Regions from separate parts of the Paenibacillus sp. 10L310 genome, predicted to be linked through region 2. Evidence: riboswitches for the same ligand, from Rfam matches in the RefSeq annotation. Region 2 holds a riboswitch; each other region holds the start of a gene.
The links. A riboswitch is a leader RNA that binds a small molecule or an ion and turns the genes downstream of it on or off. The one in region 2 is predicted to bind thiamine pyrophosphate.
Positions count from the first base shown of each region.

Region 1: it holds a riboswitch for thiamine pyrophosphate, as region 2 does, so the genes downstream of both, AC1DE7_RS29535 (ABC transporter substrate-binding protein) here and AC1DE7_RS09700 (thiamine phosphate synthase) in region 2, are expected to answer to the same signal.
Region 3: it holds a riboswitch for thiamine pyrophosphate, as region 2 does, so the genes downstream of both, thiC (phosphomethylpyrimidine synthase ThiC) here and AC1DE7_RS09700 (thiamine phosphate synthase) in region 2, are expected to answer to the same signal.
Region 4: it holds a riboswitch for thiamine pyrophosphate, as region 2 does, so the genes downstream of both, tenA (thiaminase II) here and AC1DE7_RS09700 (thiamine phosphate synthase) in region 2, are expected to answer to the same signal.

Region 1 covers NZ_JBFTKC010000027.1:36,758-40,975, forward strand. Annotated here, with positions in the region: gene AC1DE7_RS29520 (DUF2798 domain-containing protein) at 300-809, opposite strand; gene AC1DE7_RS29525 (VOC family protein) at 984-1,370, shown strand; gene AC1DE7_RS29530 (NAD-dependent epimerase/dehydratase family protein) at 1,525-2,142, shown strand; TPP riboswitch at 2,287-2,399, shown strand; gene AC1DE7_RS29535 (ABC transporter substrate-binding protein) at 2,706-3,746, shown strand; gene AC1DE7_RS29540 (thiamine-binding protein) at 3,971-4,218, shown strand, end outside.
Region 2 covers NZ_JBFTKC010000003.1:159,126-163,343, reverse strand. Annotated here, with positions in the region: gene AC1DE7_RS09710 (hypothetical protein) at 1-55, shown strand, start outside; gene AC1DE7_RS09705 (ABC-F family ATP-binding cassette domain-containing protein) at 194-1,744, shown strand; TPP riboswitch at 1,820-1,929, shown strand; gene AC1DE7_RS09700 (thiamine phosphate synthase) at 2,156-2,818, shown strand; gene thiO (glycine oxidase ThiO) at 2,836-4,008, shown strand; gene thiS (sulfur carrier protein ThiS) at 4,005-4,208, shown strand; gene AC1DE7_RS09685 (thiazole synthase) at 4,211-4,218, shown strand, end outside.
Region 3 covers NZ_JBFTKC010000018.1:57,611-61,828, reverse strand. Annotated here, with positions in the region: gene AC1DE7_RS26190 (alpha/beta hydrolase) at 1-246, opposite strand, end outside; gene AC1DE7_RS26185 (IclR family transcriptional regulator) at 606-1,349, shown strand; TPP riboswitch at 1,499-1,612, shown strand; gene thiC (phosphomethylpyrimidine synthase ThiC) at 1,997-3,814, shown strand; gene AC1DE7_RS26175 (hypothetical protein) at 4,196-4,218, opposite strand, start outside.
Region 4 covers NZ_JBFTKC010000009.1:74,326-78,543, reverse strand. Annotated here, with positions in the region: gene AC1DE7_RS19325 (endo-1,4-beta-xylanase) at 1-1,846, shown strand, start outside; TPP riboswitch at 2,052-2,149, shown strand; gene tenA (thiaminase II) at 2,262-2,924, shown strand; gene AC1DE7_RS19315 (nucleotidyltransferase domain-containing protein) at 3,121-4,203, shown strand.

The sequences.
Region 1 (4,218 bases), on a different contig from region 2:
CTCTGTTCTAACGAACCTAGCACACGCTATCCCCCTCCATTTCCGCATGTTTGAAATCTAACGAATCCTAGAGACGTTATTATAGATAATTAGCTTCAATTAAATGTCTCGTTGGAGGTTTTTTTGCATAATAACACCGCTGAGATTCGTTAGGTTTTCATTCCCTTAGGAACTTGCCTAATAAGGTGTCCTCGATTCGTTAGCGCTGTTTTGCCTCTCTCATCACCTTTCATTAAAGGTGAGAATAATATCTATTCATTTGCACAAGATTGCCCAGGAAATACTTATGGTCAACCAAATCACACACTTTTATTAACGACAGGCATTACGGGCCCGTTATCCTTGATGAACTTACCGAATACATATCGGACGAGTGGTCCCAGAACGATCAACTGATATGGAAGCGCAAGGCTGAAGTTACGAGCAATGGTATGGAGATACGTACGGAGTACGGATGACCCACTTAATTGATCAGCGAGATATGCCGAGATCATTCCATACATGGACATGATCAGAACCATGCCAATCACCATGAAAAATGACATGACGAGCACACCCAGAATCTTGTAGGACTTGTCAAAGGGCAAAGAGAATGCAATCTTTCTCGCCACAGGGCCAACAATGAAAGACTCCACCAGAAACGCGATGACAAAACATAATATGAATTGAAGCAGTATTTCAAGCGGGGACATCTTGCCGAGTAACCCACTGTGCCATAGATTGAAGAACATCATGACCAAGACCATTCCTATACACATCATTAATCCGAAAATAATTTGTTCCTTCTTGCTGGTTGGCAATTCTCTCATCCTCTCTGTTTACCTTCGTAATTATAGAGATGAGGAAACCCTTCACATAAGTGAACATTTTGTGAACAATTATGATTTTTCCATTTTAAAATTGGATTTGACAACCATGTAGTACAGCTCTATGATATCCCTTAAAATGGTAGAAACATTCACTACATAAGGAGGTTTTTGATTGTGAGTTTTCAAAAGCGCATTGACCACGTCGGCATTGCCGTTCGTGATCTGGAGACCACGCTGCGTTTCTACACGGAGATCGTTGGTCTTGAATTGAAAGACCGGGTGACCCATACCAACGGCGTCATTCAGCTTGCCTTCCTTGGCTTCAATGGAAGTAATGAGACTGAGATTGAGTTAATTCAAGGATACAGCGACAAGCTACCTTCTGAAGGTACGGTGCACCATTTTGCGATCCACGTGGATGATCTTGATTCTGAGTACAAACGCATTCAATCCACCGAAGCCGAATTTATCGACGGAGAGATTATCACACTGCCTAACGGTTACCGCTATTTCTTCATCTATGGACCTGAAAAGGAATGGATTGAGTTCTTCCAGCGCTAAGAATTGGAGCTGATTTCATGAACATTTTAATTACTGGCGCAGCCGGAAAAATTGGACGTGACTTGTCCCAACACTTGCAGAAGCATTTCGCCTGCGACTAACGGATTTAAATATCGACAGACTGCATACGTATCAAGGGACCAGCCATGAGATCATGACACTGGATGTGACAGACCCCGAAGCCTGTCAGCGTGCTTGCGAAGGCATGGATGTGGTTGTACATCTGGCTGGAGATCCTTCCCCGAATGCCGGATTTTATGAATCGTTGTTGGACATCAATATCAAAGGTACATTTAATGTATTCCGTGCAGCTAAAGACCAAGGTGTACGAAGAGTCATTCTTGCAAGCAGTGCACAGACGATTGAGGGGTATCCCATTGATGCTCAAGTCTATCCGGACATGCCAACACGTCCACGGAATTTGTACGGGGTTAGCAAATGTTTTGGAGAATCGCTCGCTTCCTATTTTGCGTATACCGAAGGTTTACAAAGTGTAGCAATACGTATAGGTGCATATGATGATTTTCAACCGGACGGACCCGTGCTGGAGGCAAGGGATATGAGCGCGTATATTAGTCCGGCTGACTTGTGTGATTTGATGTTCAAAGCAATTACAACTACCGATCTGGAACCCTTCACCATACTGCATGGGATCTCGAATAATCGGTTTAAACGATTAAATCTGGAAAACACTCAGAAACAGGTAGGTTATGACCCAAAATCCGATGCTTTTGCACTCAGTCAGATTGCCTTATATGATTCCCCACGATAATTATTGAAAATAACACATCCAAACAGGCTGTTATACATATGTATAACGGCCTGTTTGATAACTTATACGTGTCCCTATCCAGTTCATGACTGGACACGTTCCACCCGCTGGCCTATAATTACACCTAGTAATGCCCGTAACTTCATAGTTTCCCAGGGGAGTCGGAATTGGCCGGCTGAGAGTGTATCCCACCAAGATACTAACCCTTAGACCTGATCTGGATCATGCCAGCGTAGGAATCGGAGTATATCGAAATGGCACAGCCCTATGGCTGAACGCCACCTCTCTAACGCCTGCACGCGTCCCGGAATACGGGGCGCTTTTTTTGTTACTATCAGAAAGTATAAGTTTGGAAGCATCACCTTCCTGATATTGCAAGAAAAACTGCCGCTAAGCGCAGTCTGGCTTCCTTGAATGACATCGATGGACGTTTTACTTGTTCAAAAATAACGTCATCCGGATCTCAACTGGTATAAATCTGTCGATTTATGCAAGATGATTGGATATGAAGCCAAGGAGTACCCCGTGCCAATCGGCCGGACATACCGAAGGAGAGACCACAGATGAAATGGCGTAAAACGATGGGATTGTTGCTCTTGTGCGTGCTTATGGTGACTGTAGCCGCATGTGGTGGCAAAGAAGCTGCCCCAGCTGGGCAGAACGGCAACACAAATACGGAAAGCAGCAACGAAGGTGACACTGCCGCCCTGAAAGATATTAAAGTGGTGCTCGACTGGACACCAAATACGAATCATACAGGCCTGTATGCAGCTGTAGATCAAGGTTTTTATAAAGCCGAAGGCTTGAACGTGGAGATTGTACAACCAGGTGCCGGTGGCGCAGATACAATGGTTGCCTCCAATGAAGTGCCTTTTGGCGTAAGTTATCAGGAGAGTGTAACTCAAGCCCGCACACAGGGTGTTCCATTGGTCTCCATCGCAGCAGTTATTCAGCATAATACATCTGGTTTCGCTGCTCCGGCGGATCGGAATATCAAGTCACCGAAAGATTTTGAAGGTAAAACCTATGGCGGTTGGGGTTCCCCAGTCGAAGAAGCCGTGATGCAATCCATTATGGAAGGCGACGGAGCCGATGTATCCAAAGTGAAAAACATTAACATGGGTGACGCCGACTTTTTCACCGCAGTGAAACGAGACATTGATTTTGCATGGATTTTCTACGCTTGGACGGGTATTGAAGCCGAACTGCGCGGGGAACCGATCGACATGTTATATGTGAAGGATTATTCAGATGCATTGGATTACTACACGCCTGTACTAGTAACAAACGAGCAGACGATCCAAAACGACCCTGAGTTGGTGAAAGCATTCCTGAAAGCCACTTCAGAAGGATATCAATACGCAATTGATCATCCCGAAGACGCAGCCAACATTCTGATCAAGGCCGTACCGGATCTGGATAAAGACTTGGTACTGGCAAGCCAGAAATGGCTTAGTCCAAAGTACACAGATGACGCCCCACGCTGGGGTGAGCAAAAGCAGGAAGTGTGGCAGAACTACACCGACTGGATGTTTAGCAAAAAACTGCTGGATGAACAGATCGATGTGAGCAAGGCATATACGAACGAGTTCTTACCCCAATAAAATTTCTCATATAAAACGAACTTAAATTTTACACGAGGACGGAGAGGACAGAAATAACGTGAAAAAGCGAAGCGGTCGCCTTTATCACCGGATTTTCCCTTTAGAGAAAGGGAATCAAAAAAATCTGGGGATAACAGCGATTGGAAGGTTATTCTGTCATCGAAGTGGCAAGTGTAACAGTCATTAGTTCATTTTATATATCACGAAAGGAGCCGTGATCTCTCATGGCAAGCACACTACTTAGTATTCAGGTTATCCCGAAAACGCCAAATGGCGAGAACTCTTATCCTTACGTTGATCGAGCCATTGAAGTTATTCAGCAATCTGGCTTGAAGTATCAGGTGAATGCGCTCGACACAACGATGGAAGGTGAACTGGAGGAACTGCTGGAAGTTGTACGTAAAATGCACGAGGTACTTGTGGAGGCTGGCAGCCCAAGCATCATCTCCCAGATCAAAATCGCCCATAGCCC
Region 2 (4,218 bases):
CGCAAGACAAGCAGCTGCACAAGGCTATTTTGAATATAAATGCTCTAATCGTTAGGGTAGCCTGTATGATAAAATCATGTAAGAGGTTCCTGAACTGTTTACATTACTTTCAGAAAAGACGGGACCTGTGCTAGAATAGGGTTTCGGAACAATAACAAAAGTAATGTCTAATAGATAGGAGCAACCTCATCTTATGAGTTTATTGTCAGTAGAGAACGTAAGTCACAATTTTGGAGATCGCACGTTATTTAAAAATGTATCGTTTCGTTTACTTGCCGGAGAGCGCGTAGGACTTGTTGGTGCCAATGGTGTGGGTAAATCCACATTAATGAACATCCTTACCGGTAAATTGCTTAAAGATAGTGGAAAAGTGGAATGGACACCTAAGGTCCGTTATGGATATCTGGATCAGCACACGAAGCTTACCCCAGGCAAAACCATTCGTGACGTTCTTAAAGATGCATTCCTTCCGTTGCTTGAATTAGAAAAAGAAATGATGAATATAACGGACCAGATGGCAGATGCAGATCCAGATAAGCTGGAGCAGTTGCTGGAAGAGATGGGCGATATTCAGGAACAACTGGAACAGGGCGACTTTTATCTGATTGACGTAAAAGTGGAAGAGATGGCCAATGGACTTGGTTTGTCCGCAATTGGTCTGGATCGGGATGTCGCAGCTCTAAGTGGTGGACAACGTACCAAGGTGCTTCTGGCCAAGCTTCTGCTTGAGAAACCTACAGCTCTTTTGCTGGATGAGCCGACCAACTATCTGGATGTAGAACACATTGAATGGTTGTCACGTTACCTGAAGGACTACCCTCATGCGTTTCTTTTAATCTCCCATGACACGGAATTCATGAATGAAGTCGTAAATGTCATTTATCATTTGGAATTTGCCAAATTAACGAGATATGCAGCGAACTATAACAAGTTCCTCGAGATGGCTGATATGAATAAAGCCCAGCATATTGATGCGTACGAGAAGCAGCAAGAGTACATCAAGAAGCAGGAAGATTTCATTCAGCGTAACAAGGCACGTGCTTCAACTTCTGGTCGAGCGAAGAGCCGGGAGAAGCAACTGGACAGAATTGAACGTATTGATCGTCCAGATGAAGCGGCCAAACCAACGTTCAAATTCAAGGATGCCCGCGCGAGCAGCAAAACGGTCTTTGAGGGCATTGATTTTGAAATTGGATATACGTATCCTTTGCTGCCTAAAATGACAATGACAATTGAACGTGGTGAAAAAATTGCCATCGTAGGTTGTAATGGTGTGGGTAAATCAACACTGCTGAAAACCATCCTGGGAAAAATATCTCCACTCAGTGGAAAGACTTTCTTGGGCGATTATCTCGAAACGGCCTATTTTGAGCAGGAAGTTCGTGCTGGGAATATCACGCCGATTGAGGATGTCTGGAATGAGTTTTCACATTTGACCCAGAATGAGGTCCGGGGTCATCTCGCTCGCTGCGGGTTGAAAAATGAGCACATTACCCGTCCGCTTAACATGCTGAGTGGTGGAGAGCAAGCCAAGGTTCGTCTATGCAAACTCTTGATGCGTGAAAGCAACTGGATTCTATTCGATGAGCCGACGAACCATTTGGATGTCACAGCTAAAGCTGAGTTACAGCGTGCCTTGCAAGAATTCAAGGGAACGGTGTTGCTGGTATCTCATGAACCTGATTTCTACGAGGGTTGGGTTACCAAAACATGGAATGTTGAAGAATGGTCTGAGAAAAACTAGACAATTCAAGCAACGCTTAATAGAAATGAACGGTGACAAAAAAATCCTTCTATGGTAACATAGGCTACAACTTCATATGAACACTAGGGGGGCCGCACGATGTGGCTGAGATGGAAGAATGCGATTCCGGACCCTTTGCACCTGATCTGGATCATACCAGCGTAGGGAAGTGGCGAGCGCGTTTCAGTGAATGACGTGAGCAAACGGCAATTCGAAAGAATTCAACCGTCTTGCTTAGTAAATTGAAACATGCAGTTGCGTGTATAACGTTATGGCTATAAGGTCTATAGCTTTATTGCACGAAATGAACTGTATGTATCAGTCAGTCATCTGGTCCTATAATTAATACGCAGCCACTCCCCTACGGGAGTGGCTTTTTTGTGTTTTCATAGCATTCACGCATGGAAGGAGATGAAAAGTACGGTAATTTCTCATGAACGTGTACACGGATCATTTGAACTGCATGTTGTATCTACGGGTGTAGGGAATCAAGCATCTTTTGTAAAAGCTGCAAAGGACGTTTGGCCATGGGTGGACTACATCCATATACGAGAGAAACAACTCTCGTGGCAACAAAAGATCGGTTGGGCTGAAAGTCTGCGTGGTGTTGGCGTTCCGTCTTGTCGCATCGTTATCAATGGTTCAGAGCTGCCTTCACAGAATGACATCTATGGCGGTGTACATTGGGGGCAAGATGCGATACGTAACTACAACCCTGCTGTTATAAGCAATGTCCAGCGAATTCGTCTGGGTGTATCTGTTCATTCAATCGATGAGGCAAAAATCGCTGAAGAACGGGGAGCCGATTACCTTTTCTTCGGGCATGTCTACTCAACCAACAGTAAGCCTGATCTTGAACCAAGAGGATTATATGCTCTGGCTGAAGTGTGCTCTGGTGTCTCCATTCCTGTCATGGCGATTGGGGGCATCGAACCGGGAAACATTCACGCTATTCGCTCTGCAGGCTCACAGGGAGTCGCTGTGATTTCGAATGTATGGGCGAGCGATTCCCCGGATCGGGCCGCTGAATCATTAAGGCAGGCTATCGTTGCTACAGAAAGTTTGAGCCGCTGAATCAAGGAGATGAGAGGATGAAAAAGATCATTACTGATAGACCGGATAAGATTTATGCAGAAACGATTATTGTAGGCGGAGGCGTTGTTGGATGTGCCATTGCGTATGAGCTTGCTTCCCATGGACAGGATGTGCTGTTACTGGAGCGTTCGGCGATTGCAGGAGGGACTTCTTGCGCAGCGGCTGGGATGCTGGCAGCAGACAGTGAGGATTTTGCTCATCCTTTGATGGCTAAGCTTGCCAGGCAGAGCAGGCAGTTACTTATCGAGCAACAGGTGCTAATGGCTACACTCAGTGAGATAGAGACTGGTCTGCAACGCCAGGGATTCCTAACTCCTTTTCGTTCATACAGTGAATTAAGTAGTTATAAGGACAATCGGAAGTCTGCGTTGTCTGCTTCTGCTGATGAGGTGTGGTGGGACCGTTCCGTTGTGCAACAGGAGGCATCATGGCTTAACAGAGATACGTATGGAGCCTACTACAGACCTTACGAGAGTGAAATTCTTCCAGTCCATCTAACGAAGGCATATGCTGAATCCGCTCAAGCATTGGGAGCACGGGTTATGGAGGACATACAGGATATACGTGTGCAAGCAAACGAACACGGCGTGCAGGGGATCACCACATCGATCGGTGAGATGAAATGCAAACAGGTCATTATAGCGGCTGGATTACAGAGTGAAGAGTTGATGAGACATGTGAATCTGAGCTTGCCTGTGTGGTCGGTAAAAGGTGAAATAGCCGCCGTTCAGTTCTCAGATGAACATGCAGGGTACAGACCTGATAGAACGGTGTATGCAGAGGATATCTATATTGTTCCCAAAGCCAATGGAGAGGTTTGGCTTGGGGCAACCAGTCTGCCAGGCAGAACGGATTTGAACGTTTCTGTACAGGGTGTTCAGAAGCTGCTAACAGCGGCTACCCACTGGGTACCTGGGATGAAGGAAGCGCAATTTATACGAGCGTGGGCAGGCGTAAGACCGGCAACTCCCGATGGACTGCCTTATATAGGTGCTTGCAAGAGTATACCCGGGTTGTTTGCCGCCTTTGGACATTACCGCAACGGTATCTTGCTTAGTGCGATAACAGGCAGGCTTATCGCTGAGTTGCTCGCTGGCAAAAGCTCAGAAGAACTCGGAATTGAGGCGCTGAGCCCTGAGCGATTGAACAGAAAGGGAGTGGTGCAGTGAATATCATCGTTAATGGTCAACGGATGGAGATTGAAGACAGATTGAATCGTGTGGATAAATTACTCCAATCTTTTGATTTGCAAGTCAAGACTGTAGTTGTAGAGCTGAACAAGCATATTTTAACCCGTGAGTATCATGAAACGACGGCATTAAGAGAAGGCGATCGAATCGAGATTGTACATTTTGTAGGAGGCGGTTGATGATGTTGAA
Region 3 (4,218 bases), on a different contig from region 2:
GATATCTTCATACTTCATGTTCTTGGCTTGCATCGGATTGGAGAAGACTGGCGCTACCGTTGGATTGGATAATACCCATGCGATATAACCATGCAGTGCAATAAAACAAAACAGTAGAAAAAATACAACGGAGAGCAGCAACGCTACGATAATATGTTTGAACCGAATCAGCCTCGGTGATAGGGAAGAGGGCAGATCGGACACTTTTGTTTGCAGCGGGGCTTCGCTCTGGGATGATTGATACATGAATGCCCCTCCTTTGAAGTTCAGTTGAAGATAACAACGACATGTAAAGAGAATTGCGTCGATTTCAGAGCCTGCTTCAGAGCGATATCTTAATGTAATATATCTTTATCGTATGTTCCAATATAGTCAAAGTCAATTGATTGAGGGCATTTGTTACGCAATTGTTATATAGTTCTTAAGATATATGGGTAACATTACCTTAGTGTGTAAATTACAGGGGATTAAGTCTTATAAAAAGGAAAAATTTTCAGGTTGGCCTATTTTGATTTTGGCTCTTTTTGGTTTACAGATGAGACCGTTTCTCATATAATTTATGTAACCAAGTTTCATGTGATGAAACATGAGGAGGGCATTATGCCATGGAAGATCGCAAGTTAACCGTCCGGGCTGTGGAACGGGCGCTGGATATATTATTATGTTTTACCACACGCAGTGATCTGGGACTCACCGAAATTGCCAGCCAGATCGGCCTGCACAAAAGTACAGTCCACCGCTTGATGGCTACGCTGGAGGATCGAGGGTTCGTGATCCGCGATGCAGCAACAGAGAAGTACCGACTTGGCATCCGAATCTGGGAGCTGTCAGCTCATATGTCCCGCAGTGATGATCCCGCTATTCTGCTGTTGCCTGCGATGGAGCGACTGAGAGATCGATTGGGGGAGACCGTGAGTCTGTACCTGCGTGATGGCAGTGAACGGATTCGGATTCAGGCTGTGCAAAGTGATCAGGCGATTCGCCGAGTTGCCCCCGTTGGTGTTAGACTGCCGCTGTCTGTGGGCGCTTCCAGCAAAGTCCTGATGGCGTTTGCCACGGACGAGGATCGTGAAGAACTGATGAACGGGCCGGAATGGCCGGTGTTTATTGATCCCGCGGTGTATTTAGCGCAGATGGGAGATATCCGGGATAACGGATATGCCACAAGTTATGAGGAACGTGAGCCGGGAGCTGCCGCGGTATCTGTACCGATTATGGATCGCAGAGGCAATATTGCAGCTGCGCTCTCGGTCTCAGGACCTGTCAGTCGACTCTCGCAGGAGACATTGCATGAATACGCACCTGTGTTGAAGGATGCTGCTACGCAAATGGGGCTCATGTTATCCTGATGTTGATGTAAGTTTTTTCTCCAATAGAGTTTGATCATTTGGAATATAAAGGTTGTTTTTATGTTCCGGTTGCGCTACTCTGTAATGGACGGCCCAACGGGGCCAGCTTCATTGAATATGAACGGCGGCTTATGTAAGCCGCAACTTATTAACGTTACTGGGGGAGTCCGAATTGTCCGGACTGAGACGGAATCGCATGAGATTCCGGACCCTTTGCACCTGATCTGGATCATACCAGCGTAGGGAAGTAATCGGCGATATGACCACAACCACCACATGATGTGACCCTTGTAGGGCTCTGTTAAGGAGCTGATTGAAGGTGCATTATTGGTGATGGACATAAAAGTCGGTTCCTTCGGGGACCGGCTTTTTTATATACAGGGAACGGGCGATATAGCGCGGATTTTATGGGCCTCTTTTTCGATAACCTGCGGAAGTGGGCTTGGATGAGGAGGGAAGTCTTATAGATCGATGATCTGTGGCAGCCTCCGTCTGTTGTTAACTGTACATGAAAAGTGTCTCCCCTGGTCTGGTGTAGGATCGCTCTTTCTTCTCTGCATTGCGCATGATTTGGGACAGGTACGTAAGCGAGCTAATGATGAAACCAACCAAACAAGCGACGAACACTGAGGAGGAGACAAGCGAACATGAGTACAGGAAATCAAACGGGACAACAAGCGACGGAGCAGGGACATAACGATCAGCAGGTGGAAAAAGAAACAGGAGCGGCCGGACGGGTTCAGCCCTTTCCGGGCAGCCGCAAAGTCTACATTCAGGGCTCACGGCCGGACATTGCTGTACCGGAACGTGAGATAGCCCTTCATGACACGAATACTCCCCAAGGGGTGGAGCATAACGAACCGCTGCGTGTCTACGATACGAGCGGCCCCATGACCGATCCCGCATTTCATGCGGATATCCGTGCAGGTTTGCCAGCTCTGCGCACCCGTTGGATCACAGAGCGTGGCGATGTCGAAGCTTACCAAGGCCGTACAGTTAAACCGGAGGATAACGGACTAAAGCCCGGAGGGAAGAGAGCTGGCGCTGAAGAGTACCCCGGATTACGAGGCAAACCGCTGCGAGCACAGCCAGGACGCTGTGTGACCCAGATGCATTATGCGAGGCAGGGAGTCATTACGGCAGAGATGGAGTTTGCCGCCATTCGTGAAGGCGTGGAACCGGAATTTGTGCGGCAGGAGCTGGCGAGTGGACGGGCCATTCTGCCATCCAACATCAATCACCCGGAGAGTGAGCCGATGTTGATCGGTCGTCATTTTCACGTGAAGATCAATGCCAACATAGGTAACTCTGCTGTATCTTCTTCCATTGAGGAAGAGGTGGAGAAGATGACCTGGGCGGTACGATGGGGATCGGATACGGTGATGGATCTGTCCACAGGCAAAAACATTCATACCACCCGGGAATGGATTATCCGCAATTCACCTGTGCCGATTGGTACGGTGCCGCTGTATCAGGCGCTGGAGAAGGTGAATGGCGAAGCGGAAGCGCTGACCTGGGAGTTGTACCGTGACACACTCATTGAGCAGGCAGAGCAGGGCGTGGACTACTTTACGATTCATGCAGGTGTACTGCTGCGTTATATCCCCATGACCGCCAAGCGGATGACAGGCATTGTGTCTCGAGGTGGGTCCATTATGGCAGCATGGTGCCTTGCGCATCATCAGGAGAATTTTTTGTACACCCATTTTGAAGAAATCTGCGAGATTATGAAAAGGTATGATGTGGCGTTTTCGCTGGGAGATGGACTTCGTCCAGGCAGTATCTACGATGCGAATGACGAAGCTCAGATGGCGGAACTGGCTACGCTTGGGGAACTGACGCAGATCGCATGGAAGCATGATGTGCAGGTGATGATCGAAGGCCCGGGTCATGTGCCGATGCATAAGATCAAGGAGAATGTGGACTTGCAGATGGAGATCTGTAAAGAAGCACCGTTCTACACACTTGGGCCGCTAACGACCGACATTGCGCCAGGATATGATCACATCACATCCGCCATTGGTGCGGCCATGATTGGCTGGTTCGGCACGTCCATGCTCTGTTATGTTACGCCAAAAGAACATTTGGGCCTGCCCAACAAGGATGATGTGCGGGAAGGGGTCATCGCCTACAAGATCGCAGCTCATGCCGCCGATCTGGCGAAAGGCCATCCGCGTGCTCAACGCCGCGATGACGCATTGTCCAAGGCACGCTTTGAGTTCCGCTGGCGGGACCAGTTCAACCTGTCACTGGACCCGGAACGGGCATTATCCTACCATGACGAGACGCTGCCAGCAGAAGGGGCCAAGGAAGCTCATTTCTGCTCCATGTGCGGACCAAAGTTCTGTAGCATGCGCATTACGCAGGACATTCGTGCCTTTGCCGCAGACAAAGGGTTGTCCGAGAATGAGGCTGTAGCTGCCGGGATGCAGGAAAAGGCCGAGGAATATCGGACACGCTCCTAGGCGCCGGTACAGCGCAAGCTGGGCAGTCTGAAATAGAGATAAAGCCGTTTCTCTCTGTCATTGCAGAGAAGAACGGCTTTTTTTAGTTTTATGTCATGTATGTATTCTTAACCATACTCAGCCTTTATCAGAATTAGCTTTGTGATTAAGTGTGGTCCATATCTTATACAGAATTCCTGCGATAACGAATAAAAGAGCATCACTGAGTTTTGGTGCTCCTCCGTATAGAAATGCGGAACAGGAAAAACCTACTATAAACAGTAAAACAATATAGAGGAATCGCATATTAGTTCACCTCGTTAATTTGTGGTGTTACTAAGTAAGTGAGTTCATAGTTGCATAGTTTCAGATAGAACTTGTTACTTCACTCCAAATCAGCAGCTACTGTCGAGCCAAGCCCAAAT
Region 4 (4,218 bases), on a different contig from region 2:
CGTACGCGCACATGCGTTGTTGTGGCATATTGATGCAGCAGAGTGGATGTTCAAGGATCCTCAGGGTAACCCTGCGAGTCGAGAATTACTACTTGCCCGGATTCAGGATTACGTTGAAACCGTCATGACCCGATACAAAGGTAAGATCTATGCCTGGGATGTGGTAAACGAGGCGATTGCGGATAGCAATGGTGATGCCAACGGTTTACGTAAAAGTCCCTTTTATGAACTAATTGGTCCGGATTATATTGAGAAAACCTATGAATTCGCTCGTGCAGCCGATCCGAATGCCAAATTATATTACAACGAATACTTCACGGAAATCCCTGAGAAAAGAGAGCATATGTATCAGTTGGTCAAACGACTGAAAGAGAAAGGGCTCATCGATGGTGTGGGTTTGCAATCCCACTATAACCTGGAATCCCCGCCCATCAAGGAAATTGAAAAAACGATCAGCATGTTCGCCGAACTTGGATTGGATATTCAGATCACGGAACTGGATGTGGATAGCGGAATTCCATTTGGTGAAGAGATGTCCGATGAAGTTGCAGTAAAGCAGGCGTATCGATATAAGGAACTGTTGGATTTGTACAAAAAACACAAAGACCACATTTCTTCAGTTACCTTATGGGGACTCCAAGATGAGAAGTCTTACAACAACCAGGCTATGCTGTTTGATTCAGCCCTGAAGGCCAAAAAGGCATACTGGGGACTCGTGGATGAATCCAGTTTGCCTGTGTTGACGCAGAGAGCCGTCTCACTTTCGGGTAAACCGGATATCAAAAAACAGACACAAGATCCGCTCTGGAACAAAGCGGTGTCTACTCCACTGAAGGGTGACTCTACGGGATCAGCCAGTTTCCGCACTTTATGGGATCATAGTAACCTGTATATCCTCGTGGATGTACAGGATGCAAAGGCAGATGTGAATGACAGAGTAGATATCTTTGTTGATCTCAATAATGGCAAGACCACTTCATATGAAGCAGATGACCGACACGTAATCATTAAGCGGTCGGGCAAAGCTGAGGGTGTGGAGCAGCGTTCATATCGTGTACGCGAGACAAAAGCCGGATATCAGGTTGAATTGTCCATTCCGTGGGGTGGTATCCAAGTCGGATCAGAATATGAAGCCGGATTGGATATCCGTGTGACTGATGGCGGTTCAAGTGGGACACAACCTTATAATCCACTGTACTGGAATGATCGAACACAATCTCAGGAACAGGATACAAGCAAATACGGCGTGATTCAACTCGCCCCTATGCCCAAATCTGCACAAGCTGTGCAAGGGATTGTTCAGATTGATGGGAAGAAAGACACATCATGGAATAAGGCTGCACCATTTGAAGTAAAACGGTTGAACCAGAGCGAAGGTGCAGAGGCAGTGGCTCGCGCAATGTGGTCAGGTGAGTATCTATACCTGCTGATCGACGTCACTGATCCAAACATCATTACAGATAGTATCAACCCATGGGATCAGGATTCGGTTGAGATTTTCCTGGACGAGAATCACCAGCGCACACCGTATTTTCAATATGATGATGCCCAGTTCAGAATCAGTGCAGACAATGTAGGAACCTTTGCAGGCGGTGCCTCACCCGGACGCCTTGTAAGTGCTGTGAAGAAAACGAATAAAGGATACCTCGTAGAAGCCAGAATTCATTTACAATCATTGACGCCCAAAACAGGAAATGTTCTCGGTTTCGAGCTTCAAATTAACGACAACCAGGGTGGAGGTAAACAGAACGTAGCCAAGTGGAATGATACGACCAATGAGAGCTGGAGAAACACTTCCCAGTACGGAATACTCACTTTTGTGGGAAAGAACAAACTCGGGCATTAAACCATTGGCAGTAGTTGCAAGAATAGAAACCATCATAACAGTGGCTAAAACTCAACCATTGTTGTGATGGTTTTCATCGTTTACATACGTCACTCAAGCTGATGAGGGCGATACAATCTGCCTTGACTGTATTAAACAGACCTTGATATACTAAATGAATGTTATTTTTTCTTTTATGTGGATAAGAAAGTAATCAACTACATACAACCGTTTGCGAGGGAGCCTTAACCGGCTGAGAGGGTGTTAAACCGACCTTACCTGACTTGGATAATGCCAACGTAGGGATGCAACGATGAAACGCTGTACTTGGGAAGCTCATGCGAACCCCCTTGTTTTAGTGTATTTGTCTGCGAAACATCCTATGGATGTTTCGTTTTTTTGTTTTTACATACGTACATTATGAATTGGAGAACACATGTTGACTATTTCAGAGAGACTATATCAGGCAGCACAGCCCGTGTGGAAGGAATGTCTCGAGCATCCCTTTGTTAGAGGAATCGGAGATGGTTCCTTAACGGTCGAACAATTTCGTTATTATTTGCTGCAAGACTACTTGTATCTGTTCGATTATGCCCGCGTATTTGCACTTGGTATCGTCAAGTCGCACGACCCCAAATTGATGCAGTTTTTTAGTGAAAACGTAGATAACATCCTGAATGGTGAAATGAAAATTCATCGTTCTTATATGGAGCGATTAGGAATTACAGAGGATCATGTTTTCCAGGTAAAACCTGCCCTGAAAAATGCAGCCTATACTAACTATATGCTCTCTGTTTCCCATGCGGGTGGCATAGCAGAAGTACTTGTATCCATTCTGGCCTGCTCATGGAGCTATGCAGAGATTGGTCAAGTCCTTGCCCAAAAGCCAGGTGCAGCTGAGCATCCTTTTTACGGAGAGTGGATCACAGGATATGCTTCCTCTGAATACAACAGCAACAATCAATCCCTTGTGACGTTAACGGATAAGCTATTAGAAGATTGTAGCGAGAAAACGTACCAACGGATGGAGGATATTTTCGTGATGTGCAGTCGCTTTGAGCTTGATTTTTGGGAAATGTCATGGAAGCTGGAGCCTTGAGTTCACTGGTAAAGTAGAGAGCAGCTAATCAAGGAACTAATGAAATCCGCTAACTCGTCGTATCGACGGTTTAGCGGATTTTGTGCAAAGATGACTTAAGTCATCTTATACATAGTAACCGCACCTCTAAATCGATAGACTCAAGTTAAGGTTGTTGTGATAAAGGACGGCCGGACCATACAAAGAGGGGTAACGAATGAACGAAATCATAAAAAAGAAGCTGCTGGACAAAAATGAACTGCTCATTAACATGGTGATTGAACGCGTAAAAAGAGATTTTCTAGATGATATCGCCATTATTGGGCTTACTGGTTCATTTAGCACCGAGGACTTTCACGAGAAGAGCGATCTTGATTTAATTATCATTAATAATACAGAAAAGGGATGGGAAATATCTGACTGCTTCATCTTGGACGATGTTGGGTATGACATCTATTGCACGCCATGGGATTCAAGAATACAAGAGCAATCCACCTTGGAGAGTCCCAACGTATCGAGCCTAACCGACCTGAAAATACTCTACTATGCAAAGCCTGAGGATTTGGAGAAATTGAACAACTTCCAGCAAAAAGCTCTTGATGCACTTGCGAATCCGATAGGAGAAGTGTGTCTTAATCGAGCAAATAAATGGATTGATCTGGCTAAGCAAGCATACAGCGATACGATGCTTGGTGAAGATATCGGTTCAGTGCGATATGCATCTGCTGGCGTTCTGTACAATCTCGTCAATGCCTTGGTGAGTATGAATAACACGTGTATCAAACGAGGGATCAAGCGATATTTGGAAGAGATACGCTCGTTTCGCTATGTTCCAGATGATCTCGAATCCTTATACATGTCAATCATCGAAGCTCATACCATTGAAGATATTCGAATAACATCTTTTAATATGTTGAATAGCGTTACGAGGTTACATAGCACGATGTGTGATAACTTCATTGTTAAACCGGCTCCGACCTTTGATAATCTGAGGGGAACATATGAAGAATTGTGGTGCAACTACCGTAATAAAATTTTGAACGGTGTTACAGCGAACGATGCTTCCTACGTCTTTCTTTCGGCCTTTGGAGCACATGGATATCTTGATGAAATGGCCATGGAGAAAGGCACCAAGAAATATGATCTTATGCGGTACTTTGATGCAAATAATTTACCAGTTATGAAAGAGAAGCTCCTTGAAGTGATGGATGATTATCTAGAAGAGTATGATAAGGTCGGCAGAACAGTCGAACGTTTTACAACCTTCGAGCAACTATATGCACATTATATGAATCATTGACCTTACATCCCAGTT